4 regions of the Buttiauxella agrestis genome follow, and region 3 is predicted to be linked to each of the others. Evidence: predicted binding sites of a transcription regulator. Region 3 holds the regulator's gene; each other region holds the start of a gene.
The links. The regulator CRP, encoded in region 3, controls carbon source genes, mostly activating them, when cyclic AMP is high. The targets are predictions, from matches to a motif close to ATGTGANNNNNNTCACAT.
Positions count from the first base shown of each region.

Region 1: rbsD (D-ribose pyranase) is a predicted target of CRP. The motif match lies at 4,313-4,330, and genes of this name have one in related genera.
Region 2: yrbN (protein YrbN) is a predicted target of CRP. The motif match lies at 4,104-4,121, and genes of this name have one in related genera.
Region 4: DY231_RS07115 (mannitol dehydrogenase family protein) is a predicted target of CRP. The motif match lies at 2,766-2,783, and genes of this name have one in related genera.

Region 1 covers NZ_UIGI01000001.1:4,937,442-4,945,251, reverse strand. Annotated here, with positions in the region: gene viaA (ATPase RavA stimulator ViaA) at 1-633, opposite strand, end outside; gene ravA (ATPase RavA) at 633-2,126, opposite strand; gene kup (low affinity potassium transporter Kup) at 2,352-4,220, shown strand; gene rbsD (D-ribose pyranase) at 4,414-4,833, shown strand; gene rbsA (ribose ABC transporter ATP-binding protein RbsA) at 4,841-6,355, shown strand; gene rbsC (ribose ABC transporter permease) at 6,352-7,317, shown strand; gene rbsB (ribose ABC transporter substrate-binding protein RbsB) at 7,346-7,810, shown strand, end outside.
Region 2 covers NZ_UIGI01000001.1:526,304-534,113, reverse strand. Annotated here, with positions in the region: gene DY231_RS02680 (luciferase-like monooxygenase) at 1-593, shown strand, start outside; gene mtr (tryptophan permease) at 626-1,870, opposite strand; gene DY231_RS02670 (DEAD/DEAH family ATP-dependent RNA helicase) at 2,030-4,027, opposite strand; gene yrbN (protein YrbN) at 4,020-4,097, opposite strand; gene nlpI (lipoprotein NlpI) at 4,208-5,092, opposite strand; gene pnp (polyribonucleotide nucleotidyltransferase) at 5,210-7,339, opposite strand; gene rpsO (30S ribosomal protein S15) at 7,585-7,810, opposite strand, start outside.
Region 3 covers NZ_UIGI01000001.1:379,015-386,824, forward strand. Annotated here, with positions in the region: gene ppiA (peptidylprolyl isomerase A) at 1-36, shown strand, start outside; gene DY231_RS01770 (putative adenosine monophosphate-protein transferase Fic) at 147-749, shown strand; gene pabA (aminodeoxychorismate synthase component 2) at 783-1,346, shown strand; gene argD (bifunctional acetylornithine/succinyldiaminopimelate transaminase) at 1,434-2,654, shown strand; gene DY231_RS01785 (YccS/YhfK family putative transporter) at 2,662-4,746, opposite strand; gene crp (cAMP-activated global transcriptional regulator CRP) at 4,839-5,471, opposite strand; gene DY231_RS01800 (OsmC family protein) at 5,786-6,190, shown strand; gene DY231_RS01805 (phosphoribulokinase) at 6,221-7,093, opposite strand; gene DY231_RS01810 (YheU family protein) at 7,166-7,384, opposite strand; gene DY231_RS01815 (hydrolase) at 7,386-7,810, opposite strand, start outside.
Region 4 covers NZ_UIGI01000001.1:1,492,233-1,500,042, reverse strand. Annotated here, with positions in the region: gene yeiP (elongation factor P-like protein YeiP) at 1-281, shown strand, start outside; gene DY231_RS07130 (Lrp/AsnC family transcriptional regulator) at 357-821, opposite strand; gene DY231_RS07125 (DUF2000 domain-containing protein) at 986-1,408, shown strand; gene uxuA (mannonate dehydratase) at 1,473-2,666, opposite strand; gene DY231_RS07115 (mannitol dehydrogenase family protein) at 2,877-4,340, shown strand; gene DY231_RS07110 (CobW family GTP-binding protein) at 4,453-5,433, shown strand; gene DY231_RS07105 (phosphatase PAP2 family protein) at 5,475-6,173, shown strand; gene mepS (bifunctional murein DD-endopeptidase/murein LD-carboxypeptidase) at 6,604-7,170, shown strand; gene pdeN (cyclic di-3',5'-guanosine monophosphate phosphodiesterase PdeN) at 7,423-7,810, shown strand, end outside.

The DNA.
Region 1 (7,810 bases), 4.6 Mb from region 3:
TTCAGGCTGACTGGCAAGGAAATCGCCGTATTGCACGATGAGCTGATAATCCCCACGTTTAAGCGAACCGGCGCTCATGTCCCAAAGCCGCCCGGCAGCGTTATCACTATCGACCAGAACCGGTTCGAGTTGGCCGCTTAACGCCAGGCGCTGCTGAACTTCGGCCAGCAATTGGTCACGTTCATCTTCCAGTAATTGCTGATTCAGGGAGGTAGTCTGCACGACCAGACTCAATCGCCAGCGTTGCAGGAATAGCGTTTGTTGTGCCGCTGTCAGGCGAGGCGTGTCCGCCACCAGCTTTTGTGCTTGCGCAAAAAAGGGTGAATCAACGTTTTCCAGCAAGCGTAAAATTTCCGGCAGTTTTGCAGATAACTGGCTGGTGGTGAGCAACTGACTTTCTTGATAACACTGTACTTCCCGGGCTAACTCTTGCGGGACGTTGGTATCGTGCAGACGGGATTTCAGCAGCTCGCGCCAGCGAGGGATATCTTTGGTCACCGCGTTTTTCATCCGCGGAAATTTCTCAAAGAACAGCGCCAGTTGCGGTGCAGCTAAAAGCGCGATAATGACGCTTTCTATTAATTCACCCTCGCTGATCGCGAGGATGACATCAAGAGCTTCAACGCTGAGCATTAATGCCGCGCCTGTTTAATTTGTTCGGCCACATCCTGCAGGCTGGCTTCAATCTTTCCGAGCCATTCGTTGTGGATAAACAGGCATTTTTGCTGATCGTTAAAACGCTCATGCTGCTGATGGAGGGTCTCTTCAAGAGAGTCAAATTGCTGTTTGATCTCTTCAGGCACCCCTTGCTGTTGCTTACCCGGCATCATCAGGCGTGTGCCTTGCAAGCTGATATCGCGCAAAACCAGATGTTGGCTACTATCAACTTCCATATTCAGCACCTGGGCAAAACCAATACCGTTGAGTTTGCCGCGTAACTCCCCGCCTTTTATTAGCCATTGTGCACAGGCTTCACGGGAGACAGAGACGTGGAGAACTTCGATATCATGGAGTTTTAGCGGTTGCTGGAGCAGCAATGTCAGCGTTTCGCCAGTCAGATAATCCGGCAGTTGGTACTGAGGACGACGCGTAAACATGCCGCCCTGTTTGGTGACTGAGATCGCTTCACGGTCGCTATGTTGCTGTTGTAATTGAATCCTGCGCTGCACGATAACCGCTAATTTACTGAGCATGGCATTTTGTTGCCAGGCGTGTCCGGTCATCAATATTTCCAGCTGTTGCTGCATCAAATTCATCGCCGCGGTGTCGTGCCACAGACAATCTTTCAGAAGGATTAAATCAATTGGCGCGACAGCATTTCGGCCGCTAAAGAAGGCGCTGGCTTGCAGCAGGCGAATGGCTTTTTTCCAGCGACGGTCAGAAACATAAGGTGCCCCTGACGCATTCTCTAACTGCTGGCGCAAAGTGAAAATCAGTTCAAAGACAGCATCTGGCAACAAAACAGAGCCGATCTCTTTCTGCCACTGAAAATACTCTTCGTCAGAAACTTGCAGGTTTTCCGGCACCGGATTGTCGTTTTCATCATGCTGACTGGTGAGCATGGAACGGAAATTACCTTTGTCCTGCACTTTATCGAGCCACAGGCGAATCAGCATTCGGTCATACAATGCTTCCAGGCTGCTGTCGGCTTCGGGGAGTTCGTTGGATGCCGCCACCAGCAAACGCATGGGGATTTTCTCTTCGCTGGCGCCATTGCGGAACCGGCGTTCATTTATGGCGGTCAGCAGAGTGTTCAAAATCGCAGGGCCAGCTTTCCAGATTTCATCGAGAAACACGATTTCCGCTTCTGGTAAATAACCGGCGGTCAGGCGTTCATAGCGTCCTTCATCTTTTAGCGCCTGAATGGATAATGGCCCAAACACCTCTTCCGGCGTGGAAAAGCGTGTCATCAGGTACTCAAAGGCGCGTGCCTTCTGGAATGCGAACTTCAAACGGCGGGCAATCAAACTCTTGGCGATTCCGGGTGGGCCAAGCAAGAAAACACTTTCGCCGCTCAATGCTGCCAGCAGGCAAAGACGCACCGCGTGTTGGCGTTCAAACAATCCTTTTTCCAGCGCCTGGCTAAGCCGTGAAATTCTTTCAGCCAATAAATGTGATTGAGCCATAATTAGCATTGCATCCTTACGCGGTTACCAGAGTTCAGAAAATCGAGTATATCGTTCATCTATATTATCGTTAATGGATTGATGAGCGGCTCTTTTTTCCCTGACATAAGTTAAGCCTGTTGTATTTAGGGGTACGATTTCCTTGATTATCGTGCATACTGTGCGCCTTTTTGTGGGCCAAGGGACTAAGCACACGCTTTCGGGATTCCAACAAAAGATTAGTCTATGAGCGCTGATAATAAACAATCATTGCCTGCGATAACGCTGGCTGCAATTGGGGTGGTATACGGTGATATCGGTACTAGCCCGCTTTATACCCTTCGTGAATGTCTGTCTGGTCAATTTGGGTTTGGCGTAGAACGCGACGCCGTATTTGGCTTTTTGTCTCTGATTTTCTGGCTGTTAATCTTAGTCGTCTCGGTTAAGTATCTGACCTTTGTTATGCGTGCGGATAACGCTGGCGAAGGGGGTATTTTGACGCTGATGTCTTTGGCTGGGCGTCATACCTCGGCGAAAATGACTTCTGTGCTGGTGATCATGGGATTGATCGGCGGCAGCTTCTTCTATGGCGAGGTGGTCATTACTCCGGCAATATCGGTTATGTCGGCCATCGAAGGGCTTGAGATAGCCGCCCCGCAACTCGATGCCTATATTGTCCCGCTGTCGATAGTGGTCCTGACGCTGCTGTTTATGATTCAAAAACACGGCACGGGTATGGTGGGCAAGCTGTTCGCTCCCGTCATGATGCTTTGGTTCCTGGTGCTGGCAGTGTTGGGTGCACGCAGTATTATGGCCAACCCGGAAGTGCTTCAGGCGCTGAATCCTGCGTGGGCTGTGCATTTCTTCCTGGAATATAAAACCGTTTCATTCTTCGCACTCGGCGCGGTCGTTCTTTCTATTACGGGTGTTGAAGCGCTGTATGCCGATATGGGCCACTTCGGTAAATTGCCTATTCGTATTGCATGGTTTTCCGTCGTGCTGCCGTCTCTGGTGCTGAATTATTTCGGCCAGGGCGCACTGCTGCTTAAAACCCCGGAAGCGATTAAGAACCCATTCTTCTTACTGGCTCCAGACTGGGCGCTGATCCCGCTGATGATTCTGGCAACACTTGCCACGGTTATCGCCTCTCAGGCCGTGATTTCCGGTGTGTTCTCGTTGACTCGCCAGGCAGTTCGCCTGGGTTATCTGTCGCCAATGCGCATCATCCATACCTCGGAAATGGAGTCAGGGCAGATATATGTGCCAGCAATTAACTGGCTCCTCTATATCTCTGTGGTGATTGTGATTGTGAGCTTTGAGCATTCCAGTAACCTGGCGGCGGCGTACGGTATCGCGGTAACGGGTACGATGGTCCTGACGTCCATTCTTTGCTGTACGGTCGCGACCAAAAACTGGCACTGGAACAAAGTTGCTGTGCTGCTGATGGGCTTTGCATTCTTGTGCATCGACATTCCGCTGTTCTCTGCGAACGTTGTGAAAATCTTCTCCGGCGGTTGGTTGCCGCTTTGCCTGGCGCTGGTGATGTTTATCATTATGACGACCTGGAAAAGCGAGCGTTTCCGCCTGCTGCGTCGTATGCATGAGCACGGAAATTCACTGGAAGCGATGATTGCCTCCCTGGAAAAATCACCGCCAGTACGTGTTCCGGGCACCGCTGTTTATATGTCCCGTGCGCTGAACGTGATTCCTTTTGCAATGCTTCACAACCTTAAGCACAACAAAGTTTTGCATGAGCGGGTAGTGCTGCTTACGCTGCGAACCGAAGATGCGCCGTATGTTCATAATGTACGTCGTGTTTCTATCGAACAGCTTTCGCCAACCTTCTGGCGCGTGGTCGCAAGCTACGGCTGGCGTGAAACGCCAAACGTGGAAGAGGTGTTCCACCGCTGTGGCCTGGAAGGGTTGAGTTGCCGAATGATGGAGACATCGTTCTTTATGTCGCATGAATCACTGATCATCGGTAAACGCCCTTGGTATCTGCGACTGCGCGGCAAACTGTTCCTCGCACTGCAACGCAATGCCTTGCGCGCTCCTGACCAATTCGAAATCCCACCAAACCGGGTTATTGAGTTAGGAACCCAGGTCGAGATTTAATCCCAACGCCTCTTCAATCGAAGGGGCTTTTTTTTGTCTTTTTGATTGTGCGCGCTCTCATTTCTCCCTTTTTGAAACAGAACAGCGAAACGTTTCGATGATGATCACATTTTCGTCACGCACTGGTTGTTTTCCCATCACTACATTTCCTACACTTTACCTCAGCGAAACGTTTCGCTAGTGGAGTAAGAAAATGAAGAAAGGCACTGTTCTCAACGCTGATATCTCGTCTGTTATTTCTCGTCTTGGCCACACCGACACGCTGGTGATTGCCGATGCCGGGTTGCCCATTCCACGCAATACACCGCGTATTGATTTGGCACTGACTCACGGCGTACCGGGTTTTATGCAGGTCGTTGAAGTCGTAACACAAGAGATGCAGGTTGAAGCTGCCGTCTTAGCTTCGGAAATTAAACAACATAATCCCCAACTCCACGAAACGTTGCTCAGTTACATCGAGCAACTGCAACAACACCAGGGAAACACCATTTCTATTCGTTACATCAGTCATGAGCAGTTCAAGCAACACACCGCTGAAAGCCAGGCGGTTATTCGCAGCGGGGAGTGTTCCCCGTATGCGAATATCATTCTCTGTGCTGGCGTAACTTTCTGAGGCCGGCATGGAACCGTTACTGCAATTAAAAGGGATCGATAAATCGTTCCCAGGTGTAAAAGCCCTTTCTGGGGCGGCGTTGAATGTATACGCCGGGCGCGTGATGGCGCTGGTGGGTGAAAACGGCGCAGGCAAATCCACCATGATGAAAGTGCTGACTGGCATTTATCAGCGTGATGCGGGTTCGCTGTTGTGGCTTGGCAAAGAAACCACGTTCAATGGCCCGAAATCCTCCCAGGAAGCGGGTATCGGTATTATTCACCAGGAACTCAATCTGATTCCGCAACTCAGCATTGCGGAAAACATCTTCCTTGGCCGTGAGTTCGTTAACCGTTTCGGCAAAATCGACTGGAAAACGATGTATGCCGAAGCAGACAAATTGCTGGCGAAACTGAACCTGCGCTTTAACAGCCAAAAGCTGGTGGGTGATTTGTCGATCGGCGATCAGCAAATGGTCGAAATCGCCAAGGTTCTGAGCTTTGAGTCGAAAGTCATTGTGATGGACGAGCCAACCGATGCTTTGACCGATACCGAAACCGACTCTTTATTCCGCGTGATCCGCGAGCTGAAAGCTCAAGGGCGTGGCATCGTTTATATCTCGCACCGTATGAAAGAAATCTTCGAGATTTGCGACGACGTGACCGTGTTCCGCGATGGGCAGTTTATCGCCGAGCGTGAAGTGGTGACGCTGACCGAAGATACGCTTATCGAAATGATGGTCGGGCGCAAACTTGAAGAACAATATCCTCGTCTGGATAAGCAACCCGGCGAAATCCTGCTGCGCGTCGATAACCTTTCCGGACCTGGCGTGCATGATGTGAGTTTCACGTTGCGCAAAGGCGAGATCCTCGGCGTTGCCGGTTTGATGGGCGCCGGGCGCACCGAATTAATGAAAGTGCTGTATGGCGCACTGCCGCGCACTGGTGGCTATGTGGCACTCGATGGTCGCGAAGTGGTGACGCGTTCGCCGCAAGATGGTCTGGCAAACGGCATTGTTTATATCTCTGAAGACCGTAAACGTGACGGGCTGGTGCTCGGCATGTCAGTAAAAGAGAACATGTCGCTGACCGCGCTGCGCTATTTCAGCCATAACGTCGGCAGCCTGAAGCATAAAGATGAACAGCAAGCGGTTCAGGACTTTATCCGTTTGTTTAACGTGAAAACCCCGTCGATGGAACAGCCGATTGGCCTGCTATCAGGGGGAAATCAGCAAAAAGTGGCGATTGCCCGTGGCCTGATGACGCGTCCGAAAGTGTTGATCCTTGATGAGCCAACGCGCGGCGTTGACGTTGGGGCGAAAAAAGAAATTTATCAATTAATCAATCAGTTCAAAGCAGATGGGTTAAGCATCATTCTCGTTTCGTCAGAAATGCCGGAAGTCCTCGGTATGAGCGACCGAATTATGGTGATGCATGAAGGGCATCCTGGTGGGGAATTTACCCGTGAAGAAGCGACCCAGGAAATATTGATGGCGGCGGCCGTCGGCAAGTTAAATCGCGTGAATCAGGAGTCTGTAAAATGAGTACCCAGTCTATTCCGACCCGTCGCTGGTTCACCAAAGCGTGGCTGTTAGAGCAAAAATCACTGATCGCACTGCTGGTGTTGATCGCAGTTGTATCGAGCCTTAGCCCGAACTTTTTCACCGTCAATAACCTCTTCAATATCCTGCAACAAACCTCTGTGAACGCCATTATGGCGGTCGGGATGACGCTGGTTATTCTGACTTCGGGAATCGACCTGTCCGTCGGTTCTTTACTGGCGCTAACCGGAGCGGTAGCAGCCTCGATTGTTGGCTTAGAAGTGAATGCGCTGGTGGCAGTTGCCGGAGCGCTGGCACTTGGGGCGGCAATCGGTGCTGTGACTGGCGTGATTGTCGCGAAAGGGCGAGTGCAGGCATTTATCGCAACACTGGTGATGATGCTCCTTCTGCGCGGCGTGACTATGGTTTACACCAACGGCAGCCCGGTCAACACGGGTTTCTCCGATAACGCCGATGTGTTTGGCTGGTTTGGTATTGGCCGTCCGCTGGGAATTCCTACTCCAGTGTGGATTATGGGTGTGGTCTTCCTGGCTGCGTGGTACATGCTGCACCACACACGTCTGGGTCGTTATATCTATGCGCTGGGCGGTAACGAAGCGGCGACGCGTCTGTCTGGTATTAGCGTTAACAAAGTTAAAATTATCGTTTACTCACTTTGCGGTCTGCTGGCGTCTTTGGCCGGGATCATTGAGGTGGCACGTCTTTCCTCTGCGCAACCGACGGCAGGTACAGGCTATGAGCTGGATGCCATCGCTGCGGTAGTGCTTGGCGGCACCAGCCTTGCGGGCGGTAAAGGGCGGATTGTTGGTACGCTGATCGGTGCGCTGATCTTAGGCTTCCTGAATAACGGACTGAATTTATTAGGTGTTTCTTCTTATTACCAGATGATCGTCAAAGCAGTGGTTATTTTACTGGCGGTGCTGGTGGACAATAAAAAGCAGTAACAATCATAACCCTACAGGACATCCGACTATGAATATGAAAAAGCTGGCTACTCTGGTTTCTGCTGTTGCACTGAGTGCCACCGTAAGTGCAAACGCGATGGCCAAAGACACCATCGCGCTGGTTGTTTCCACGCTGAATAACCCGTTCTTCGTTTCCCTGAAAGACGGCGCGCAGAAAGAAGCCGACAAACTGGGCTACAACCTGATTGTTCTGGATTCGCAAAACAACCCGGCGAAGGAGCTGGCGAACGTGCAGGATCTGACAGTTCGTGGCACCAAGCTGATGCTTATCAACCCAACTGATTCCGATGCTGTCGGCAATGCGGTGAAAATGGCGAACCAGGCTAAAATCCCTGTAATTACGCTCGACCGTATGGCAAACCAGGGCACCGTAGTGAGCCACATCGCTTCTGATAACGTTGCCGGTGGTAAAATGGCGGGTGACTTCATCGCTAAGAAACTCGGTGAAGGCGCGAAAGTTATCGAACTGCAA
Region 2 (7,810 bases), 150 kb from region 3:
TCAGTGAGCTGGTTTCGTGGTTTGACGCAACCGATCCTAACCCGGTAGTGCGCCCGGTTCCTGGTTACAACGCGAAAATCCCCGTCTGGCTGTTAGGTTCCAGCTTGTATAGCGCGCAGCTGGCCGCGCAACTTGGGTTGCCGTTTGCCTTTGCTTCACACTTTGCTCCAGATATGTTGTTCCAGGCGCTGCAACTTTACCGCGCTCAATTCAAACCGTCTGCACGTCTGGAAAAACCGTACGCGATGGTGTGTATAAATATCGTCGCCGCCGACAGCAACCGTGATGCCGAATTCCTGTTTACCTCTATGCAGCAGGCTTTCGTTAAACTCCGTCGCGGTGAGACTGGCCAACTACCGCCACCGATTGAAAATATGGATAACTTCTGGAGTCCCGCAGAGAAGTATGGCGTTCAGCAAGCGTTGAGCATGTCGCTGGTCGGCGATACAGCGAAGGTGCGCCACGGGCTGATTTCACTGCTGCGGGAAACCCAGGCCGATGAAATCATGGTGAACGGGCAAATTTTTGATACCGAAGCCCGACTACATTCATTTGATTTGGCGATGGATGTGCATGAAAGTTTGACGAGTTAATGATGTCGCCCCTCAACGGAGGGGCGACAAATTTAATGATAAACCGGTAATAGATCGAAGCTTGAAAGGATATGAATTGCTGCGTTGGTCACGCCAAAGATCAGAATCAGCACAATCATTTTATTGCCGCCCCACACCCGATAAATTGGGCTGCCAAACTTTTTACGTGAGGCTTTTGCCAACAGCGCGGGAACAATTGCCGCCCAGATAGTCGCCGCCAGCCCGGCAAAACCAATTGCGTAGATAAAACCATCAGGCCAGATAACACCGCCTAACATTGGCGGAATAAAAGTCACCAACGCGGTTTTCAGGCGCCCCACCGGTGAGTCGTCGAACTTAAATAAATCAGCAAGGTAATCGAATAATCCTAACGTCACGCCCAGGAAGGAACTCGCAACGGCAAAGTTAGAGAACACGATCAGCAGCAAGTCCAGCGCGCGGCTATTCAACACACCGCTCAACGCCCCTACCAGCACATCGATGTTGCCGCCTTTGTCCGCAATGGCGATGAAGTCACTGCGCGGAATATTACCCATACTGCCAATCAACCAAATGACATACAGCCCCAGCGCCATCAGCGTTCCCCAAATCAGGCAGCGCTTAATGGTTTGCGGATCTTTGCCATAATACTTCATCAGGCTGGGTACGTTACCGTGATAGCCAAATGAGGCGAGACAAAATGGCAGTGTCATAAAGAGATACGGCAAATAGCTCGGATTAATCGCTTTGCTATCCAGCAATGTTGCCGGTTCGACGTGCCACATCAAACCGCCAAACGTCATAAAGAAAGTGAGTATTTTTGCACCGAGCACGATAGTGGTCATGCGGCTAACAGCGCGCGTGCTCATCCAGACAATAAACGCCACCACGAGGGCAAAGATCAACCCGGCAAATCTTGCGGGGAAATCAACAGACATTTTGCCAAGCGTGTGATGGATAACTGAACCGCTCGCCGAAATATAGGCATAGGTCAGGATATACAGCACAAACGCAATGGACAGGCCGTTAATCAGATTCCAGCCTTTGCCCAATAAGTCTTTAGTCACGGTATCGAAACTCGAGCCGACTCGATAATTAAGATTGGCTTCGAGAATCATCAAACCAGAGTGCAGCATACAAAACCACGTCACCAGCAGCGCGGCTAATGACCAGAAAAACCACGCACCAGACATAACCACTGGCAGAGAAAACATCCCGGCACCAATAATTGTGCCGCCAATAATCATGACTCCGCCGAAAATAGACGGCGATGCGTGAGTGGTAGATAAGGTTGCCATACGAATTCCTGAAACAATGAACGACTGTCGAAGCGACAGGTTTGCTGCGCGACATTGTACCAGTACATGAGTACAATTTGGATAAAAAAAATCCCGGTTGCAATAACCAGGATTTTTATCACTGCCTGCTGATTAACAGCAGGCACAAAGTTCTGTCAATTAAGCTTCGGTAGGACGACGACGAGCTGGTGCTGCACCGCCATCTTCACGACGTGGGCCACGACCGCCTTCACGACGTTCGCCGCTGAAGCTACGTGGTGCGCCAGCGCCTGGACCGTCACGACGTGGACCGCGGCCGCCTTCACGACGCTCACCACCACCGAAGCTACGGCCAGCACCTGCACCAGCACCGCCGCCACGACGTTCGCCGCCACGATCAGTACGAGGTTGTGCATCACCCATCAACTGCATATTCATTGGTTTGTTCAGAATACGAGTACGGGTAAAGTGCTGCAGGATTTCGCCCGGCATACCTTTTGGCAGTTCGATAGTAGAGTGAGTACCAAACAGCTTGATGTTACCAATGTAACGGCTGCTGATATCGCCTTCGTTAGCGATAGCGCCAACGATGTGACGAACTTCAACACCATCATCACGGCCAACTTCGATACGGTACAGTTCCATATCGCCAACGTCACGACGTTCACGACGTGGTGCATCGCCATCACGCTGTGGACGATCTGAAGCTGAACGCTCTGGACGGTCACCACGCGGAGCACGATCGCCACGGTCACCACGTGGAGCACGGTCTGAACGCTCGAAACGCTCATCACGCTCACGGAATTCACGACGTGGACGCATTGGTGCATCTGGTGGCAGGATCAGAGGACGTTCGCCCTGTGCCATTTTCAGCAGTGCTGCAGCCAGTGTTTCCATATCCAGCGCTTCTTCTGATTCAGCAGAAGGTTGGATTTTCGCCAGCAGACCACGGTACAGATCCAGATCGCTGCTTTCCAGTTGCTGCTGAACTTTAGCTGCAAACTTAGCCAGACGACGCTCACTCAGCAGATCACGGTTTGGCAGTTCAACTTCAGGAATAGTCAGCTTCATGGTGCGTTCGATGTTACGCAGCAGACGGCGCTCACGGTTCTCAACGAACAGCAGAGCACGGCCAGCACGACCTGCACGACCAGTACGGCCGATACGGTGAACGTAAGACTCAGAGTCCATCGGGATGTCGTAGTTAACAACCAGGCTGATACGCTCAACGTCCAGACCACGAGCTGCAACGTCGGTTGCAATCAGGATGTCCAGACGACCGTCTTTCAGACGCTCCAGAGTTTGCTCACGCAGCGCCTGGTTCATATCGCCGTTCAGTGCAGCACTGTTATAGCCGCTTTGTTCCAGCGCTTCTGCCACTTCCAGAGTTGCGTTTTTGGTACGTACGAAAATGATCGCCGCATCAAAATCTTCAGACTCAAGGAAACGAACCAATGCTTCGTTCTTACGCATACCGTGCACAGTCCAGTAGCTCTGGCTGATGTCCGGGCGAGTAGTAACGCTAGATTGAATGCGTACTTCCTGCGGATCTTTCATGAAACGACGGGTAATACGACGAATCGCTTCTGGCATAGTTGCAGAGAACAGAGCGGTCTGATGACCTTCTGGGATCTGAGCCATGATGGTTTCAACGTCTTCGATGAAGCCCATACGCAACATTTCATCAGCTTCGTCCAGTACCAGACCTTTCAGGCTGGACAGATTCAGCGTACCGCGTTTTAAGTGGTCAAGCAGACGACCTGGGGTACCAACAACAATTTGTGGTCCCTGACGCAGGGCGCGCAGCTGCACGTCATAACGCTGGCCACCGTAAAGGGCTACAACGTTTACGCCGTGCATATGTTTAGAGAAATCCGTCATGGCTTCAGCAACCTGAACCGCCAGTTCGCGGGTCGGTGCCAGCACCAGGATTTGTGGTGCTTTCAGCTCTGGATCAAGGTTGTGCAGCAGCGGTAAAGAGAACGCTGCAGTTTTGCCGCTACCTGTCTGGGCCATACCCAGTACATCGCGGCCAGCCAGCAGTTGTGGGATGCACTCTGCCTGGATTGGAGATGGTTTTTCGTAACCCAGATCGTTCAGGGCTTTAAGGATGGAGTCGTTAAGACCCAGGTCGGTAAAAGTAGTTTCGATAGTAGTAGTCTCGATGATATCAGTCATGTAGTACACGTGCCTCGTAGATGGCGGCCAGTCTACATAACTCATCGTGAAATTGACCTGCAATTTTCATTGAAAAGTGTGAACCGGCTCAAATTTGGTTGATTAACGAACAAAAACGCCCTCACCCGTTAAGGTGATGACTTTAATTAAAAAGTTTATGGGCTGATCGATGTTCGTCAGCTATTGCTGGTCCGATTCTGCCAGGTCATCTTGCTCCTGGCCCAAGAGCGCTAATTCCAACAATGCATAACGATGCTCAACGTAGTTGTGTACGTTGTTAGCGACCGCTAACTTGAACAGTGCCGTGGCGCTGTCCTTTTCCCCCAGACTTAGGTAGTACTTACCTAAATAGAAGTTGGTTTCACTGAGATGCTCAGCGAGCGAGGTGTTATCCGTTGCGTCCGCCTCGAGGCGTTCCATTAACGTTTTTTCGTTAATGTTCCCCAGGTAGAACTCGACAATGTTCCATCCCCATTGCTCTTTATCCGATTTATCGAGGCGTTGTTGTAACGCCACCTTAGCCTGCTTTGCATCTAAATTGCTTTCAGCAATGTAGAGCCACAGACTACGGAAAGGATCATTGGGATCGTCTTGATAAAACGCTAGCAGATCATCTTGCGCTAAACGATAACGACCACCGTAGTAGAGGGCGATACCGCGATTTAAATGCGCGTAGTTGTAAGTTGGATCAAGCTCAAGTACAGAATCAAACGCTTCATAGGCAGCATCAAAATTGCCTGCCTGCGTTAAATATATACCTAAGTAATTGAATACTTCAGGCATATCGGGGCGGATTGCCAACGCTTGTGAAAAATCATTTCGCGCCAGAGCCCGCAAGCCGAGGCTATCATACAACACTCCGCGCTCATATAAAAGCTGTGCGCGTTCATCATCGGTTAAAGCCCTACTGGCAAGTATCTGTTCCATGCGTGCAAGAATGACTTCTTGCTGCAAAGTCGGCTGCAAAGGCACCGCCAGGACTTCGCTTTTACGCCAGGCAGAGTTGCTGCATCCTGCCAGCGTGAGAGCTGTCGCAACGAAACACCAGCGCAAAAAAGGCTTCATTTCCCACTCCCGAAGACAACAATTGGATGACGTCCTGTCCGCCGGCCCTAAAACGAGACTCCCTGCCCCGTAATAAACAGCTCCCCATGTTGCCACGGGGAGCTTAATCGGTATCGCTTACTCAGCTTCTGGTGCAGCAGGTGCCGCGCTTTCTGCTGGAGACTGCTCAGTTGCTTCTTTGATGCTCAGACGTACACGGCCCTGGCGATCAACTTCCAGTACTTTAACTGGAACTTCTTGACCCATTTGCAGGTAGTCAGTCACTTTCTCTACACGCTTGTCAGCGATTTGGGAAATGTGCACCAGACCTTCTTTGCCACCGCCAATCGCAACGAATGCGCCGAAATCTACGATACGAGTAACTTTACCCTGGTAGATACGGCCCACTTCGATTTCCGCAGTGATCTCTTCGATACGACGAATTGCGAATTTCGCTTTGTCGCCGTCGGTCGCAGCAATCTTAACTGTGCCGTCATCTTCGATTTCAATGGTAGTACCGGTTTCTTCGGTCAGCGCACGAATCACAGAACCACCCTTACCGATCACGTCTTTGATCTTGTCTGGGTTGATTTTGATAGTGTGAATACGTGGAGCGAACTCAGAGATGTCACCACGTGGTGCATTAATAGCTTGTTCCATCACGCCAAGGATATGCAGACGCGCACCTTTAGCCTGGTTCAGAGCCACCTGCATGATTTCGCGGGTGATACCTTCAATTTTGATATCCATCTGCAGTGCAGAGATACCTTCACGGCTACCAGCAACTTTAAAGTCCATGTCGCCCAAGTGATCTTCGTCACCCAGAATGTCAGACAGAACAACAAAGTTTTCGCCTTCTTTGACCAGACCCATCGCAATACCGGCTACAGCGGCTTTGATTGGCACGCCTGCATCCATCAGTGCCAGAGAAGCACCACATACGGAAGCCATAGAAGAAGAACCGTTAGATTCAGTGATTTCAGACACTACACGTACGGTATATGGGAAGCGGTCAGCTTCTGGCATAACAGCCAGTACGCCACGCTTAGCCAGACGACCATGACCAATCTCACGACGCTTCGGTGAACCGACCATGCCGGTTTCGCCTACAGAGTACGGAGGGAAGTTGTAGTGGAACAGGAAGTTGTCGGTACGTTCGCCCATCAACTCATCCAGGTTCTGTGCATCACGAGCAGTACCCAGAGTTGCTGTAACCAGCGCCTGAGTTTCACCACGGGTGAACAGTGCAGAACCGTGAGTACGTGGCAGAACGCCAGTACGCACATCCAGACCACGGATCATGTCTTTTTCGCGGCCATCGATACGCAGTTCACCAGCCAGAATACGGCTACGAACAACATTTTTCTCGATAGCGTGCAGAATGTCGCTGACTTCGCCAGCATCAATTGAATCGTCTTCAGCTGACAGTGCAGCGATAACGTCAGATTTGATGATGTCGACTTGAGCATAGCGCTCTTGTTTATCAGTAATGCGGTAAGCATCGCTCAGACGGGATTCAGCAAGTGCAGCAACGCGCGCATTCAGCGCTTCATTAACAGCTTCTGGCTGCCAGTCCCAACGTGGTTTGCCAGCTTCAGCAACCAGAGAGTTGATGTTCTGGATAACAACTTGCTGTTGTTCGTGGCCAAATACTACCGCGCCCAGCATCTGGTCTTCGCTCAGCAGTTCAGCTTCGGATTCAACCATCAGCACAGCACCTTCGGTACCGGCAACAACCAGATCCAGCTTACTGGTTTTCAGTTCGTCAGCCGTTGGGTTCAGCACGTACTGGTCATTGATGTAGCCCACGCGAGCAGAACCAATTGGACCATTGAATGGAATACCAGACAGGCTCAGAGCAGCAGAAGCACCGATCATTGCAACGATGTCCGGGTGAACTTGTGGGTTCACAGAAACAACAGTGGCGATAACCTGAACTTCGTTCACGAAGCCTTCCGGGAACAGCGGACGCACTGGGCGGTCAATAAGACGCGCAATCAGTGTTTCGCCTTCGCTTGGACGGCCTTCACGACGGAAGAAGCTGCCTGGGATACGACCAGCAGCGTAAGTACGCTCCTGGTAGTTAACAGTCAGTGGGAAGAAGTCTTGACCTGCTTTCGCTTTTTTCTGACCGACTACGGTCACGAATACAGCTGTGTCGTCCATGCTTACCATTACTGCTGCGGTAGCCTGGCGAGCCATCATACCGGTCTCTATTGTGACCGTATGCTGACCGTATTGAAATTTACGGACAATCGGAGTTAGCAAAATAATATCCTTAATAATCTTTGGTAGCAGGTGATTGCACTTGCTCCGTTTAACCCGACCTTTATCGCATCCTCGCGACTAATGACAACCCTGACCCGCCCATGCGGATAAAGCCTCTCATTAGCCGCGCGAACCTCTGCAACAAAGATCACACCCTGCAACAATACATTAGTTTCCATAGAATTGCTGCCATATGGTTGAAAAAAGGGGCCTTAAAAGGCCCCTTTTTCTGAAACTCGCAAGACTTAGCGACGCAGACCCAGACGCTCGATCAGGCTGGTGTAACGTGCTACATCTTTACGCTTCAGGTAGTCGAGCAGTTTACGACGCTGAGAAACCATACGCAGCAGACCACGACGGCTGTGGTGATCTTTTTTGTGCTCTGCAAAGTGACCTTGCAGGTGGTTAATCTGTGCAGTCAGCAGTGCAACCTGAACTTCGGTAGAACCGCTGTCGTTAGTACCACGACCA
Region 3 (7,810 bases):
CCTGTAGTTATCCTCTCCGCGAAAGTCCTGCCGTAAAAAATTCCTGCGCGGGTTTCCTCCACCCGCGCATTGACTTCCTTCCTGCACTTCCCCCGATTGCTGCTTATACTTGTGGCAAGTATGGGTCGTCACGTTAGGGAGGCATCATGGCAAAGAAACTGACCGATAAACAAAAGTCCCGCCTTTGGCAGCAATTGCGCAGCCGTTCGTTTCAGGCCAGTTCCCGGCTGGATATCCTTGAGCCTCATGCGCAAGATGAGATTATCGCGCAGCGTGTAGAAACGATTGAACTTGGCCCGTTGCATCGCGGATTACCCTGGCTGTGTGCCATCCATCAGCAGCTTTTTCAGGATGTTTTCGACTGGGCAGGCGAGCTACGAGATGTTGATATTTCCAAAGGGGAGATACAGTTCTGCCATTTCGAGTACATCGAAAATGAAGGCAACGATCTGATGCAAGAAATGGAGGACGAGCATTATCTGGTCGGACTTTCCAGAACTGAGTTTGTTCAGCGACTGTCGCATTACTATTGTGAAATTAACGTACTTCATCCGTTTTTTGTTGGCAGTGGTCGGGCGCAGCGCGTGTTCTTCGAGCAGTTAGCGATTCATGCCGGTTACATCCTCGATTGGAAAGACGTCTCGCCTGAAGCTTGGGCAACGGCCAATCAGACCGGGGCGCTGGGTGATTTGACGCTGCTCAACGAGATTTTCACTAAAGTGGTGAGTGAAGCGCGCGAAAGCGAATAGAATAGCGCGGTTCTTTTTTACCCTGGAGCCGCGATGCTACTGCTTATCGACAACTACGACTCATTCACCTGGAACCTTTATCAGTACTTTTGCGAATTAGGTGCAGAAGTGGTGGTGAAACGTAACGATGAGCTGACCCTTTCTGATATCAGCGCGTTAGCCCCAGAAAAGTTGGTTATCTCGCCAGGTCCCTGCACCCCCACCGAAGCAGGGATTTCTCTGGCGGCGATTACGCATTTTGCCGGACAGTTGCCGATTCTTGGGGTTTGTCTTGGTCATCAGGCGATTGCCCAGGCGTTTGGTGCGACGATTGTGCGTGCTGAAAAAGTGATGCATGGCAAAACCTCCGCTATTACGCATAACAATTCTGGCGTGTTCCACGGCCTGAACAATCCCCTTACCGTCACGCGCTATCACTCTTTGGTTATCGATCCTGCAACATTACCCGACTGCTTTGACGTGACCGCCTGGACGGATAAGCAAGAGATTATGGGGATCCGTCACCGCGAGCTTGAGCTGGAAGGGGTGCAATTCCACCCGGAAAGTATTCTCAGTGAGCAGGGGCACCAGCTGTTAGCCAATTTCCTTAATCGTTGATTTTTTATTGCCAGATAATGATTTTTTATGCATATTTCATGATTATATTTTCATGTCTGTTCTTGCGTAAAAATGGGATGGCAATTAATGGCAACCGAACAATCAGCAATTACCCGCGCTACTTTTGATGAAGTGATTTTGCCGATTTATGCACCGGCGGAGTTTATCCCGGTTAAAGGCAAAGGCAGTCGTGTTTGGGATCAACAAGGTAAAGAGTACGTTGATTTCGCCGGCGGGATTGCCGTCACGGCGTTAGGCCACTGCCACCCAGCGTTAGTGGAAGCGTTAAAAAGTCAGGGCGAAACGCTATGGCATACCAGCAACGTTTTCACCAATGAACCCGCGTTGCGCCTGGGCCGTAAGCTGATTGATGCTACTTTTGCTGAACGCGTACTGTTTATGAATTCTGGTACCGAAGCTAACGAAACCGCCTTTAAACTGGCACGTTACTACGCTTCTACGCACCATAGTCCGTATAAAACCAAAATTATTGCCTTCCATAATGCCTTCCACGGCCGTTCGCTTTTTACCGTTTCCGTTGGCGGCCAGCCGAAGTATTCTGACGGCTTTGGCCCGAAGCCTGCCGATATTATTCATGTGCCGTTTAACGACTTGCATGCAGTGAAAGCGGTGATGGATGACCATACTTGTGCGGTCGTGGTCGAGCCGATTCAGGGCGAGGGCGGTGTAACGGCGGCAACCCCAGAATTCCTGCAAGGCTTGCGCGAGTTGTGCGATGAGCATAAAGCGTTGCTGGTATTCGATGAAGTGCAGTGCGGGATGGGGCGTATCGGCGAGTTGTTTGCGTACATGCATTACGGCGTGACGCCAGACATTCTGACCAGCGCGAAGGCACTCGGCGGTGGCTTCCCGGTCAGCGTCATGCTGACTACTCAGGAAATTGCTTCTGCGTTCCATGTTGGCACTCATGGTTCAACCTACGGCGGAAACCCGCTGGCATGTGCCGTTGCGGGTGCGGCGTTTGACATCATCAATACGCCTGAGGTTTTGAAAGGTGTTGCGACGAAGCGCCAGCAATTCGTTAAGCATTTGCAGCAAATCGACGAGCAATACGACGTGTTCAGCGACATTCGCGGCATGGGCCTATTGATTGGCGCTGAGTTGAAACCTCGCTACAAAGGCCGTGCTCGGGAGTTCCTGTATGCGGCGGCAGAAGCGGGCGTGATGGTCTTGAACGCGGGGCCAGACGTCATGCGTTTTGCCCCGGCGTTAATTGTTGAAGATGCTGATATCGAAGACGGTATGTCGCGCTTTGCCAAAGCGGTCGCAAAAGTCGTTAACGCTTAATCGCCCGTCAATTTGAGCGCCGTAAGCGGTTCAGCCAGATACCGTGATGTGGCCGCTGGCGCCATGCAACCGATGAAATGGTATGCATGGTGCTGAGGTGGCCCAACACCCGCTGTAAATGTTGCTCCATGGTACTTAGCGGCCCGCTCGGAAGCCCTTCAAGCGGGTCGAGAATATTCGCATCATTGGTTTCCCCTGGCCCATCATATTGAAGCCGCTGCTGGCATCGTTGCAGCGCAATTTCACACGATTGCAAATAACGCTGGGCGAGATCCGGCGTAAGCATGTTGTGCTCGCGGGCGAGCGTGGTCATCGCATTGATGTGTTCGACGATAAACTGGCTGTGCGTCACCCACAGTTTCATATCGGCAAGATAGTGCGAGTTAAATCCAGGTTCCTGCATCGCCTGGTTGAGCGAGTTGAATAAGGCATTGTGCGCCTGGTTGACCCTCATTCGCGAATACGCCAGCGGCGTGGGTTCCGGGTCACTGCTCAGAATCAGGCGAATCGCATCTTGATCGCGCTCCAGAGCATCGTGGGCGTTCTGGCGCAGCAAACCACTTTGCCACTGTGGCCACAGCCATACCATGCCACCAAAGGCAATCAGGCAGCCGAGCAACGTATCTATTAAGCGCGGGACGATGTACTGCTCGGCGCTGAGGGTGATCAGTTGCAGGGTGTAAACCGCCGTGACGGTAAAGCCAATTGTCGCCCAGCCGTAACTCTTACGAATGAACAAATAGCTGACCAGCGTAATGACCAACATCGCGGCCAGCGCGATATCTTGCGGAAAGTGGAAGTGCAGTGCGATGCCCGCTATCGCCAAACCTGCAATCGTGCCTGCCGACCGGTGAAGAATTCTCACCCGGGTCGCGCCATAGCCGTTTTGCGTCACAAACATTACCGTCATCAAAATCCAGTAAGGTTTGGGCAGATGTAAAAACCCCCCCAAAATACTGGCGATGGTCAGCATTACACCTAATCTGGCGGCGTTACGCAGCGCGGCGGATTTCAAAGACAAATAGCTTTTCAGTGCTGCCCAAAGTGGCAAACGACGCTGCCGGTCTTCCATCAAATCACGGATATATAACGGGCGCTGGGTGCGTAAAACACGGCCAATCCGACTGAAGTGGTAATGACAAAATTGCCCAACCGGGTTATCCGGATTTTGACGTGCGATTTTCTCGAGGGCATCAATCTGTTTATCCATCGTGAAACGCTGTGGGAACCGATGATAAAGAATGTCATCAGCCAGCACACGTAAACGCGCCGCAATGGTCTGCGCGTTCCAGCGAATCACGGCTTCAGCGTGGCTTTTCTCAACCAGTTTTTGCACTTCGGCAGGTTGGTGAAGGCTGACGGAAATGTGTTCTTGTAAATCCAGAGCGACCTGAAACGCACGTAACAAGCGTTTGTAGCCATTTTGCTGGTTCGCCGCCAGCATGTGCAATTGCTGGTAGCAGACCGTGATCAGGTCAACGGCTTTTTGCTGCCGCTCCAGGAGCGGAGGCAGCGCTTTTTCAGGATCGGTATGCTGCGTGAGCATCCCGTATTTGGCTTCGCAGTACTCTGCCAGTTGGCGATAGAGCAGGCTTAATGATTCACGCAGTGGCTGCTCGCGCCACATCCAGAACCAAAACCAGTTAAACACGCCGTACCAAATTGTACCGCTGACATACAGCAGCATGGGCTTCCAGATGGGCATATTCCCGGCCATGCTGAGTGTAAAGATGGCGGCAATGAGTGAGGCGGGAAGCAGACGAGCGTGCAGGGAGCTGATTTCGGCTGTGACGCCCAGCAATAGCGCCATCACGGCCAATATCACCGGCAACGGCACGGAGGTATAAAGCAACAAAAGCTGCATGATCAAACTGCTGACGGCAAACAGACTACCGCCGACGATCAGGCGTTTGAAGAAGCGTTTATGGGGGGTATCAAGCCCTGCAATGTTGCAGCAGGCAGGGACTAAAGAGAAAAGCAGGCCGGACTGGAGATTGCCAAAGAGCAAACCTACTGCCACCGGAAGGCACAGCACCAGCGTTTGCCGCAGTGCGTAGTTAACTTCAGGATGGTAGATAAGCCGACGCCACATAAGTCTTATTTAATCCCTTTTTACCGCAGGGGTTAGATTTTAGAGACAAAAAAGGCGTGTTATGAAGCAACACGCCATTTTTGAGACGGAGATTAACGAGTGCCGTAAACGACGATCGTTTTACCGTGAGCAGAGATCAGATTTTGATCTTCCAGCATTTTCAAGATACGACCAACGGTTTCGCGAGAGCAACCCACGATCTGACCGATTTCCTGACGGGTAATTTTAATCTGCATACCGTCCGGGTGGGTCATTGCATCAGGCTGTTTAGCCAGGTTCAGCAGTGTCTGCGCGATACGACCAGTCACATCAAGGAATGCCAGGTTACCGACTTTCTCAGATGTCACTTGCAGACGGCGAGCCATCTGGGAAGACAGGCGCATCAAAATGTCTGGATTGACCTGAATGAGCTGGCGGAATTTTTTATATGAAATTTCAGCCACTTCGCAGGCACTTTTAGCACGAACCCAGGCACTACGTTCCTGACCTTCTTCGAACAGCCCTAACTCGCCAATGAAATCGCCCTGATTCAGATAGGAGAGGATCATTTCCTTGCCCTCTTCATCTTTGATCAGAACAGCCACAGAACCCTTGACGATGTAATACAGCGTCTCAGCCTTTTCACCCTGGTGAATCAGTGTGCTCTTCGATGGATACTTATGAATGTGGCAATGGGACAAGAACCATTCGAGAGTCGGGTCTGTTTGCGGTTTGCCAAGCACCATGCGCGGTTATCCTCTGTTTTATAACTGGCTACCAACGACAGGACGCTAAACATCCTGTCTGGCGTTGCAAGTATTAGAATATTCCCCACCTTGGGGAGATGGCATGCAAGTCATTCTTGCTGCCTGTAATTAGTGATGTCCTCTGCATACATGCATAACGTCAATGTATCGATGTAGCATCTGGATTGTTTTAGCATAGCTTTTGACAAGTGTCTCCTATTGTCTCGTTTCAGCTTGACGCAGGTCGCCTTCCATTGCCAGATTTGCTGAATCTGCGTACTCTGAAAGACAATTTTTTCAACGGGAGAAGTAACATGCAAGCACGAGTGAAGTGGGTTGAAGGGTTAACCTTCCTTGGGGAGTCCGCTTCTGGACACCAGATTCTGATGGACGGTAATTCTGGCGATAAAGCACCCAGTCCGATGGAAATGGTTCTGATGTCCGCTGGTGGTTGTAGCGCAATCGACGTGGTTTCTATTTTGCAAAAAGGCCGCTACAACGTGACGGATTGTGAAGTGAAACTGACCTCTGAGCGCCGCGAAGAAGCCCCGCGTCTGTTCACACATATCAATCTGCATTTCATCGTGACAGGCAAAGAGTTGAAAGATAATGCGGTTTCACGCGCTGTAGACTTGTCTGCTGAGAAGTACTGCTCTGTTGCGTTGATGCTGGAAAAAGCCGTAAACATCACCCATAGCTACGAAGTGATTGAAGGCTAGAGTGAAGTAAAAGGGCGGTGTTTAGCCGCCCTAATTATTGATATTCCGACCTTCCGCCAGGCGCTTAACTAACGGCGTCATGATCAACTCCATTGCCAGTCCCATCTTGCCGCCCGGCACCACCAATGTATTGATGTGGGAAATAAATGAGCCTTGCAGCATGGCGAGCAAATACGGGAAATCGATATCATCCAGACCGCGAAAATGAATCACGACAAAGCTTTCATCTAAAGATGGAATACCGCGTGCGGCAAACGGGTTAGAGGTATCTACCGTCGGTACACGCTGGAAGTTGATATGCGTGCGGGAAAATTGCGGTGTGATGTAATTGATGTAATCGTCCATCGAACGCACGACGGAATCCATTACCGCTTCACGGGAATGACCGCGCTCGCTGGTGTCGCGCACCAGTTTTTGAATCCACTCCAGGTTGACAATCGGTACTACGCCAACCAGTAAATCGACGGCATTGGCGACGTCGTGCTGCGGGGTAACGACACCGCCATGCAAGCCTTCATAAAACAAAACATCAGTCGGTTCTGGTAACGGTTGCCATGGAGTAAACGTGCCGGGAATCTGATTCCAGGGTACGGCTTCGTCATAGGTATGAAGATATTTACGTGATTTACCTTGCCCGGTTTTGCCGTATTCAATAAACGTTTGTTCAAGTAAGCCGAAGTCGTTGGCTTCCGGCCCGAAGTAGCTGATATGGCGGCCAAGGTCACGCGCTTTACGAATCGCCATATCCATTTCAGGACGGGTGAAACGATGGAAACTGTCGCCTTCAACTTCAGCTGCACGTAGGTTTAATTGCTGGAAGATTTTACGAAAGGCGATGCTGGTGGTGGTCGTTCCCGCGCCGCTGGAACCTGTTACGGCAATAACCGGATGTTTGGCTGACATAAGGCAACAACTCCATGGGTAGTAGCAAGTTTGGTTGGGTGAAGGCAGTTGTATTATGCAGTATAGGCAGGCTTAGCCGCGAAATTGCCCGCGAGCCATGATATTCACCGTTTCATGAAGTTCTGACCATACCAGTACCGCTTCACCACTTTGCAGTTGGCGCTTAACATCAGCCACCTTTTGCTCAAGTGAGCGCTCTTGTTCACCATAATCTGTGCCTTCGCGTAATACAAAGGATTCAATCAGATTATCAAGCGTTTCGGGAGGCAGGTCTTGCCAGGGAATCATCATATTACTGGTCCAAAAATTGAGACAGCCATTGCGGGATGCGTTGCTCAAGCCACATTTCAGGGCGGCGTAACGTGCCCCCCACAAACCCAACATGCCCACCGTAGCGCGTAAGTTGGTATTCGATATTAGCAGGCAATATGGCTTTATCCGGGATCACATGATGATCCATAAACGGGTCATCTTTGGCGTGGATGATGAGCGTCCGGGTTTTGATTTGTGGCAGTAATGGCATCGCGCTGCATTGACGGTAGTAGTCGATAGCATCAGCAAAGCCGTGAATCTTTGACGTAATCAAATCATCAAACTCGCGCAGACGGCGCATTCCTTTAAGCTGACGCATATCAACAGGGAGAGTCCCCGGATAGCTTCTGAGCTTACGTGCGGCATTTTTCTTCAGCAGATTCAAAAGATAGTGCTGATAAACGC
Region 4 (7,810 bases), 1.1 Mb from region 3:
ATCAGATTGAAGAAGAGCTGCAATTCATCCCTGAAGGCGGCATGCCAGACATGCAGGTTCTGACCTGGGATGGCCAACTGCTCGCACTTGAACTGCCGCAGACTGTGGACCTGGAAATTGTTGAAACGGCACCTGGCATCAAAGGCGCGTCAGCAAGCTCCCGCACCAAGCCTGCAACGATGTCTACTGGGCTGGTGATTCAGGTTCCAGAATATATGGTGACAGGTGAGAAGATCCGTATTCATATCGCTGAAAAGCGCTCTATGGGTCGCGCAGACTAATCAGTATTTTGCGGTTTAACCGACAGATATCAAACCCGCTGCGGCGGGTTTTTATTTTGGGCAAACATATTTCTGCTATTTCTTAATCGGATAGCTAACCAGCGGTTTGATCTCCTTGAGCACAAACATACTCTGCATTTCTTTAATCCCTGGTAAACGACGGACTACTGACATGGCAAAATCCGCGTAAGAATCCAGATCGCGCGCCACGACCTGCAATAAGAAATCGGCATCGCCACCGATGCTGTAGCACGCAACCACATCCTCAAGTGCTGCGACTTCCTCTTCAAACTTCTTCGCTTCTGATTCACTGTGGCTGTCTATGGTTACACGAACGAACACCATTACTGCCAGGCCGATTTTGCGACGGTTAATTACTGCACGATAACCCTGAATCACTTCGTCTTCTTCAAGCTTGCGTATTTTTCGCCAGCAGGGTGAAGCGGATAACCCAATGGAATCGGCCACAGACTGGTTCGTCATGCGAGCATCGCTTTGTAAGAGAGCCAGAATCTTTACATCTGTTGTGCTTAAGGCCATTAGGTCAGATCCTTTTAATTTTAGGTAATTAATGGGTTAATCCTGCCTTATTTCGTGCATTTTTCAAGCTATTTAGACAGCATTTTCCCGCGAGCTTCCTGCATTATATTGACCACAAAGAGCGACTCCATGAGCCATTCCAGATTCCCCCGCGAGGATAAAATATGAAGTTCGACGCCAGCCAACATCGAAGCACAATTATTATTGATAAAGACCTAAGTCCTGGGCTTGCCATCAACGCCGCCAGCGTTATTGGTATGAGTTTCGGCCATACGGTGGAAAATCTGGTCGGTCCTGACATGCAAAGTGCAGATGCCGTCAATTATCCTGGCGTTATTTATGCCCCTTTGCCGATCCTGCTGGCACCCGGAGCTTATATACTGGAACTGCTCAACATTTCTGAAGCAGACGAAGAGATTTATACGATGCCCTTCAGCGCTCTGGCGCAGTCATGTAAGACATATGATGAATATGGGGAACGCATTTCTGCTGTATTGAGCAATAACATTGAACTGGTCGCAATCGGGTTAATTGGACCGAAGAAAAAAATCACCAGGCTCACGGGTAACCTGGGTCTGTATAAATAGGTCTAAATTGCAGCCATAAAAAAACGCGCCAGAAGGCGCGTTTTTGACATCAATAATGTTCAGCTTACTTCAGCAGATCCGGGAACATCGTCTGTTTCAGAGCCAGTTCCACGCCACGTACTTCAGCCAGACCTTTCAGGCGGCCAATCGCTGAATAGCCTGGGTTGGTTTTCTTGTGCAGATCGTCAAGCATCTGATGACCGTGATCCGGACGCATTGGGATCGGACGCACGTCACCGGCGTTTTTACGACGCTGTTCTTCAGTCAAAATCGCTTTCACTACCGCAACCATGTTCACATCACCTTGCAGGTGCGCGCCTTCATGGAAGGTTTTCGGGTTATCTTCACGGCACGTTGCGCGCAGGTGAGTAAAGTGAATGCGATCGCCGAAGGTTTCAATCATCCGCACCAGGTCGTTATCAGCGCGAACGCCGTAAGAACCCGTACACATGGTGAAGCCGTTATAAATGCTGTCGACGGTTTCTTTCAGCCACTGCATATCTTCAATGGTTGAAACGATACGCGGCAGGCCCAGAATCGGACGCGGTGGATCATCCGGGTGAACCGCCAGACGCACGCCAACTTCTTCGGCTACGGCAACAATCGCACGCAGGAAGTACGCCATGTTTTCACGTAATTGATCTTTGCTGATGCCGTCGTATTCCGCCAGGCGTGCGCGGAATTGGTCAAGGGTGTAACCCTCTTCCGCACCAGGTAAACCAGCAATGATATTGCGGGTCAATTTTTCTTTTTCGGCATCGGACATATTGTTGAAGTAGTCCAGCGCCTGACGCTGCTCTTCTTCGCTGTAATCCGCTTCAGCACCTTTGCGCTTGAGGATGTGCAGCTCAAACGCCGCAAAAGCAATCTGGTCAAAACGCAGGGCTTTTGAACCGTCTGGCAATTGGTATTCCAGGTCGGTACGCGTCCAGTCCAGAATCGGCATGAAGTTGTAGCACACGGTGTCGATGCCGCATTCAGCCAGGTTACGAATGCTCTGCTGGTAGTTGGCGATATGCTTATCGTAGTCACCGGAATGCGTTTTGATTTCTTCATGCACCGGAATACTTTCTACCACGGACCAGGTTAGCCCTTTCGCTGCCAGCACAGCCTGACGCTCTTTGATGTCGGCAACCGGCCAGACTTCGCCATTTGGGATGTGATGCAGAGCAGTAACGACACCGGTCGCGCCCGCTTGACGCACATCATCCAGAGATACCGGGTCTTTTGGGCCGTACCAACGCCATGTTTGTTCCATCGACAGTTCCTTAGTTAAGTTGTCATACCAATTCATGAATGCTGTATTGCTGACTACCATACCGGATTCTTCTATCCGGTCAAATTTTGCGGTGATATTGGTTGATCCAGCTCACATTAAAGGGATAAAGGCAGCACACCAATTTAATTTGTTGTCATATAACTTTAGACTGAGCCATGTTACTAATTGGTTAACCAGGATTTGCATTTTATGAACACAATTGCTTCAGTCACGTTACCTGCCGACATTCAACAGCCTAATTATGACCGCCAGGCTTTAAAAACCCGCATCGTCCATTTTGGTTTTGGTGCGTTTCACCGCGCACACCAGGCGTTGTTGACTGACCGGGTGCTCAATAAGTTAGGCGGTGACTGGGGCATTTGCGAAATAAGCCTGTTCAGCGGCGATAAGTTAATGAGCGCGCTGCGGGCGCAGGATCATTTATATACCGTGCTGGAAAAGGGTCGCGACGGCAATCAGGCGATTATTGTCGGTGCGGTTAACGAGTGCCTTAATGCAAAACTTGATGGGCTGGACGCGATTATTGAAAAATTCTGCGAACCCCAGGTCGCGATTGTGTCTCTTACCGTGACTGAAAAGGGATATTGCATCGACCCGGCAACCGGAAAGCTTGATAGCAATAACGAACGCATTATTCACGATTTGCAAAATCCGACTGAGCCCCATTCCGCACCGGGTATTCTGGTTGAAGCCCTGAATCGCCGTCGTGAACGTGGCCTGCGTCCGTTCACCGTGCTGTCCTGTGACAACATTCCTGATAACGGCCATGTGGTGCGTAACGCAGTCATTGGTATGGCGGAAACGCGCAGCCAGGAATTAGCCGACTGGGTCCGCGAACATGTGACCTTCCCAAGTACCATGGTCGACAGAATCGTGCCTGCGGCAACGCCCGAGTCGCTACAAGAAATTACTGATGTATTAGGCGTTGAAGACCCATGCGCAATTTCTGGCGAGCCATTTATTCAGTGGGTGATTGAAGATAATTTTGTGGCAGGCCGCCCGGCGTGGGAAGAAGTCGGCGTAGAAATGGTCGAAGACGTGATGCCGTGGGAGCAAATGAAACTTCGTATGCTCAACGGCAGCCACTCCTTCCTGGCTTATCTTGGCTACCTCGCGGGATACCAGCATATTAATGACTGCATGGCCGACGCGAATTTCCGCCAGGCAGCACACCGTTTAATGATGCAAGAGCAGGCACCGACGTTACGTGTCACCGGCGTGAGTTTGCCGCAGTATGCGCATAACTTGCTTGAGCGCTTTGATAACCCGGCGCTGAAACACCGCACCTGGCAAATCGCGATGGACGGCAGCCAGAAGCTGCCGCAACGCATGCTGGAGAGTGTCCGCTGGCATTTACAGCAGGATGACGAGTGGCCATGCCTGGCGCTGGGAATTGCCGGATGGATGCGCTATGTCAGTGGCAGCGATGATGCCGGGAACGAGATTGATATTCGCGACCCGCTGGCGGCGAAAATCAAAACGCTGGTCGAAAACAGCACCGATGACGAACGCGTCAACGCCCTACTCAGCCTGCACGAAATCTTTGGCAGTGACTTGCCATTGAATGAAGAATTTGTAACACGCGTCACTTCCGCCTGGAATGAATTATCAGCCACCGGCGCGCGCGCAGCGGTAGCAAAACTTGTCGATTAATATCATCAAAATGTCTTCATAAGGACATGAAGACCGTTCACGCTTCAATTTTTGGTCAATGTCGTTCAGGATAGGGAAACTTAAAAATTCAGTTAACCTGTCCGGAGCACCTGTGACTAAAACCAACTTAATTACCGGGTTCCTCGGTAGCGGAAAAACCACCACCATTTTGCATTTGCTGGCCAATAAACCTGAACATGAAAAATGGGCGGTGCTGGTCAACGAATTTGGTGAAGTCGGCATCGACGGCGCGTTGTTAGCCGACAGCGGCGCATTACTGAAAGAAATCCCCGGCGGTTGCATGTGTTGTGTGAACGGGCTGCCGATGCAGGTCGGCCTGAATACTTTGCTGCGCCAGGGCAAACCTGACCGCCTGCTGATCGAACCCACCGGCCTCGGTCATCCGAAACAAATTCTCGACATGCTCACCGCCGAAGTTTACCAACCGTGGATTGAACTCAACGCGACGCTGTGTTTGCTGGACGCACGCCAGTTGCTGGACGAACGCGCAGTAAATAATGACAACTTCCGCGACCAGCTCGCCGCCGCCGATATCATCATTGCTAATAAAGAAGACCACGCAAGCGAAGAGAGCCGGAGCGCCCTGAGCGAATGGCTACAACGTGAAGGTGGTGAACGTGAAGTTATCAATGCACAGAACGGCAACATCGATATTAGCCTGCTCGATAAACCACGGTTGAACCTGCGCGAGCTGCCATCCAGCCCGGAACACAACCATAGCCATGCTGCGGCACGTGGGCTTGCCGCCCTCAGTTTACCTGAGCATCAACGCTGGAGACGCAGCATTAATAGCGGCCAGGGCTATACAGGCTGCGGCTGGATTTTTGATGCAGACACACTTTTTGACACAGTGGGTATTCTGGAATGGGCTAGACTTGCTCCCGTTGAACGCGTGAAAGGAGTCCTGCGCATCGCTGAAGGTTTAGTGCGCATTAATCGCCAGGGACAGGATTTTCATATCGAGACGCAGAACGTTGCTCCGCCAGATAGCCGTATAGAGTTGATTCATAGCGGTGAAGTGGACTGGAACGCGTTACAAAACTCGTTGTTGAAGCTACGTTTAAGTTTGTAAGTCTACCCTTTCACCTTTGTTAAAAGATTTTGTGGTTTTGCATGAATAATATTCGACTCCCCCTGATCCTGGTGCTTAACGCCCTGGGATTAGCATTATTTTTTAGTTGGTATCTGCCTGCGGGCCATGGTTCATGGTTCGTGCTTGATTCCGGGATCTTCCATTTTTTCAACCAGGCACTGGTTAAAAGCCGCGCCTTTCTGGAACTGGTGGCAATAACCAATAACCGGGTGTTTGATGGTATTTCACTCTTAGCCATGGGTTCGTTGTTTTTCTGGTATTGGCGCAAAGAGTCCGCAATCGGTCGTCGTCGCATGGTGATCATGGGAATTGTGATGCTATTTTGCGCAATTATCATTAATCAGCTCGGCCATTTAATTCCGGAATCTCACGTCAGCCCGACGCTTTATTTCACCGATATTTATCGCGTCAGCGAATTGCTGCATTTCCCCACTAAGGATGCTTCGTCAGACAGTTTCCCTGGCGATCATGGATTAATGCTGCTGATTTTCACCGGTTTCATGCTGCGATATTTCGGCAAAAAAGCGTTTGCCATTGCGGTAGTAATTTTCCTGATCTTCATGCTGCCGCGCGTGATGATAGGCGCACATTGGTTTACCGATATCTTCGTTGGCTCGTTATCAGTGGCGCTTGTCTGTTTGCCATGGGCATTATTGACCCCATTAAGCGACAGGTTAATTAGTCTGCTGGACCGATATTTGCCGGGAAAAAAGAAATAAATAAGCAACATCTTATAAACATCATTTCATGTTAAACATCAGGGTTCGGAAACGTTCACTGATGTTTTTTTATCCAGGGTAGTTGAAAGGCTAATATTTAACCTTCCACCTTCTCCAGGCAAATGAACCACCTGCACCTGGAAACACCAATTTTGCTTAACAACTGCGCAATATTTCCTATTGTCTTTTAACATCACAATTTCTTATAAAAAAACCTTCAAAAGCTCTCGCCACACCAGTGTTGATAGGGTAATCTCGGATACGTTTTGTGCTTTAAGCCAATACATTCGCAGTGTGAATAAATTTGTGCGTCATGCCACAGTTTTGCTCTTAAGCAATTGTTTCATGGAGCCCAGGTAATTAGTCTCGTCACGTTGGCATTTTGTATAACGATATTTATCGTTAAGGACACCAAGGGATAACAAACATAATGGTCAAATCTCAGCCTATTTTGAGATATATCTTGCGGGTAATTCCCGCCGTTGCTGTGGCAGTAATGCTGTCAGCATGTAGTTCGACAAACACAGCAAATATGCATTCTGAGCAGCATGCAGTCGGCAATAAAGATGGTTTTTTACTGCAAGCTTCTCAGGATGAATTCGAAGAGATGGTCCGTAATGTAGATGTGAAATCACGTCTCATGGATCAATATGCAAGCTGGAAAGGCGTTCGTTATCGTCTTGGTGGCAGCAATAGAAGTGGAATTGATTGTTCTGCATTCGTGCAGCGTACATTCCGCGAACAATTTGGTTTAGAATTGCCTCGTTCAACTTCTGAACAGCAGGATTCAGGTAAATCAATTTCACGTAGTAAATTACGTACGGGTGATTTAGTTCTGTTCCGCGCAGGTTCAACGGGTCGACATGTTGGTATCTACATCGGTAATAATCAGTTTGTACATGCTTCCACCAGCAGTGGTGTGACGATTTCAAGCATGGACGAGCCGTATTGGAAAAAGCGTTATAACGAAGCGCGCCGTGTATTGAGCCGCAGTTAATGCACTGATTGCAGACAGTTACTCCCTTGGCCGTACTGCAAAAAAAGCAAAACAACGAGACGATAAAACAACGCTGCCCAGGCAGCGTTTTTTATTGCCTAAAATTTGGCTTAGAATTCATTCTCTTATCCGTTTTAACAATATTTATAATTTACATTCGAAACTTTATGACGCAGTTGCAACTTTTGCGTTATAGTCGAAAAAAACACTTATAAACAATAAGTCTCTTGCTCATGCAGGAACCATTTACCCATGTTTTCGAAAATACTTTTCTCACGATACTTCACCTCAGTCCGGCAAATCGCCGCCTTCAGTATTTTGGTTGGTGTGCTTAGCGCGCTACTGATCGGTGGAATAACCAGTTTGACGCTACACAGTAAGCGGGAGGCCAGCTATGACACGCTTTCCGCAGATATCCGCGATTATCTGAGTAACTTTTTTCAAGATCTTCAATCCACGACCAGTGGTATTCAGCCATTAACCCTTTCTGATTGCCACCAGGTTTCGGGCGAGTTGACATCAAGCGCTGCTTTTAACGCTAACGTTCGCGCTTTTGTTTTAGTTCGTGATGGTTTTGCTTACTGCTCTTCTGCAACGGGCAGCATGATGCTCGATATGCACGAACTTGTCCCTGATATAG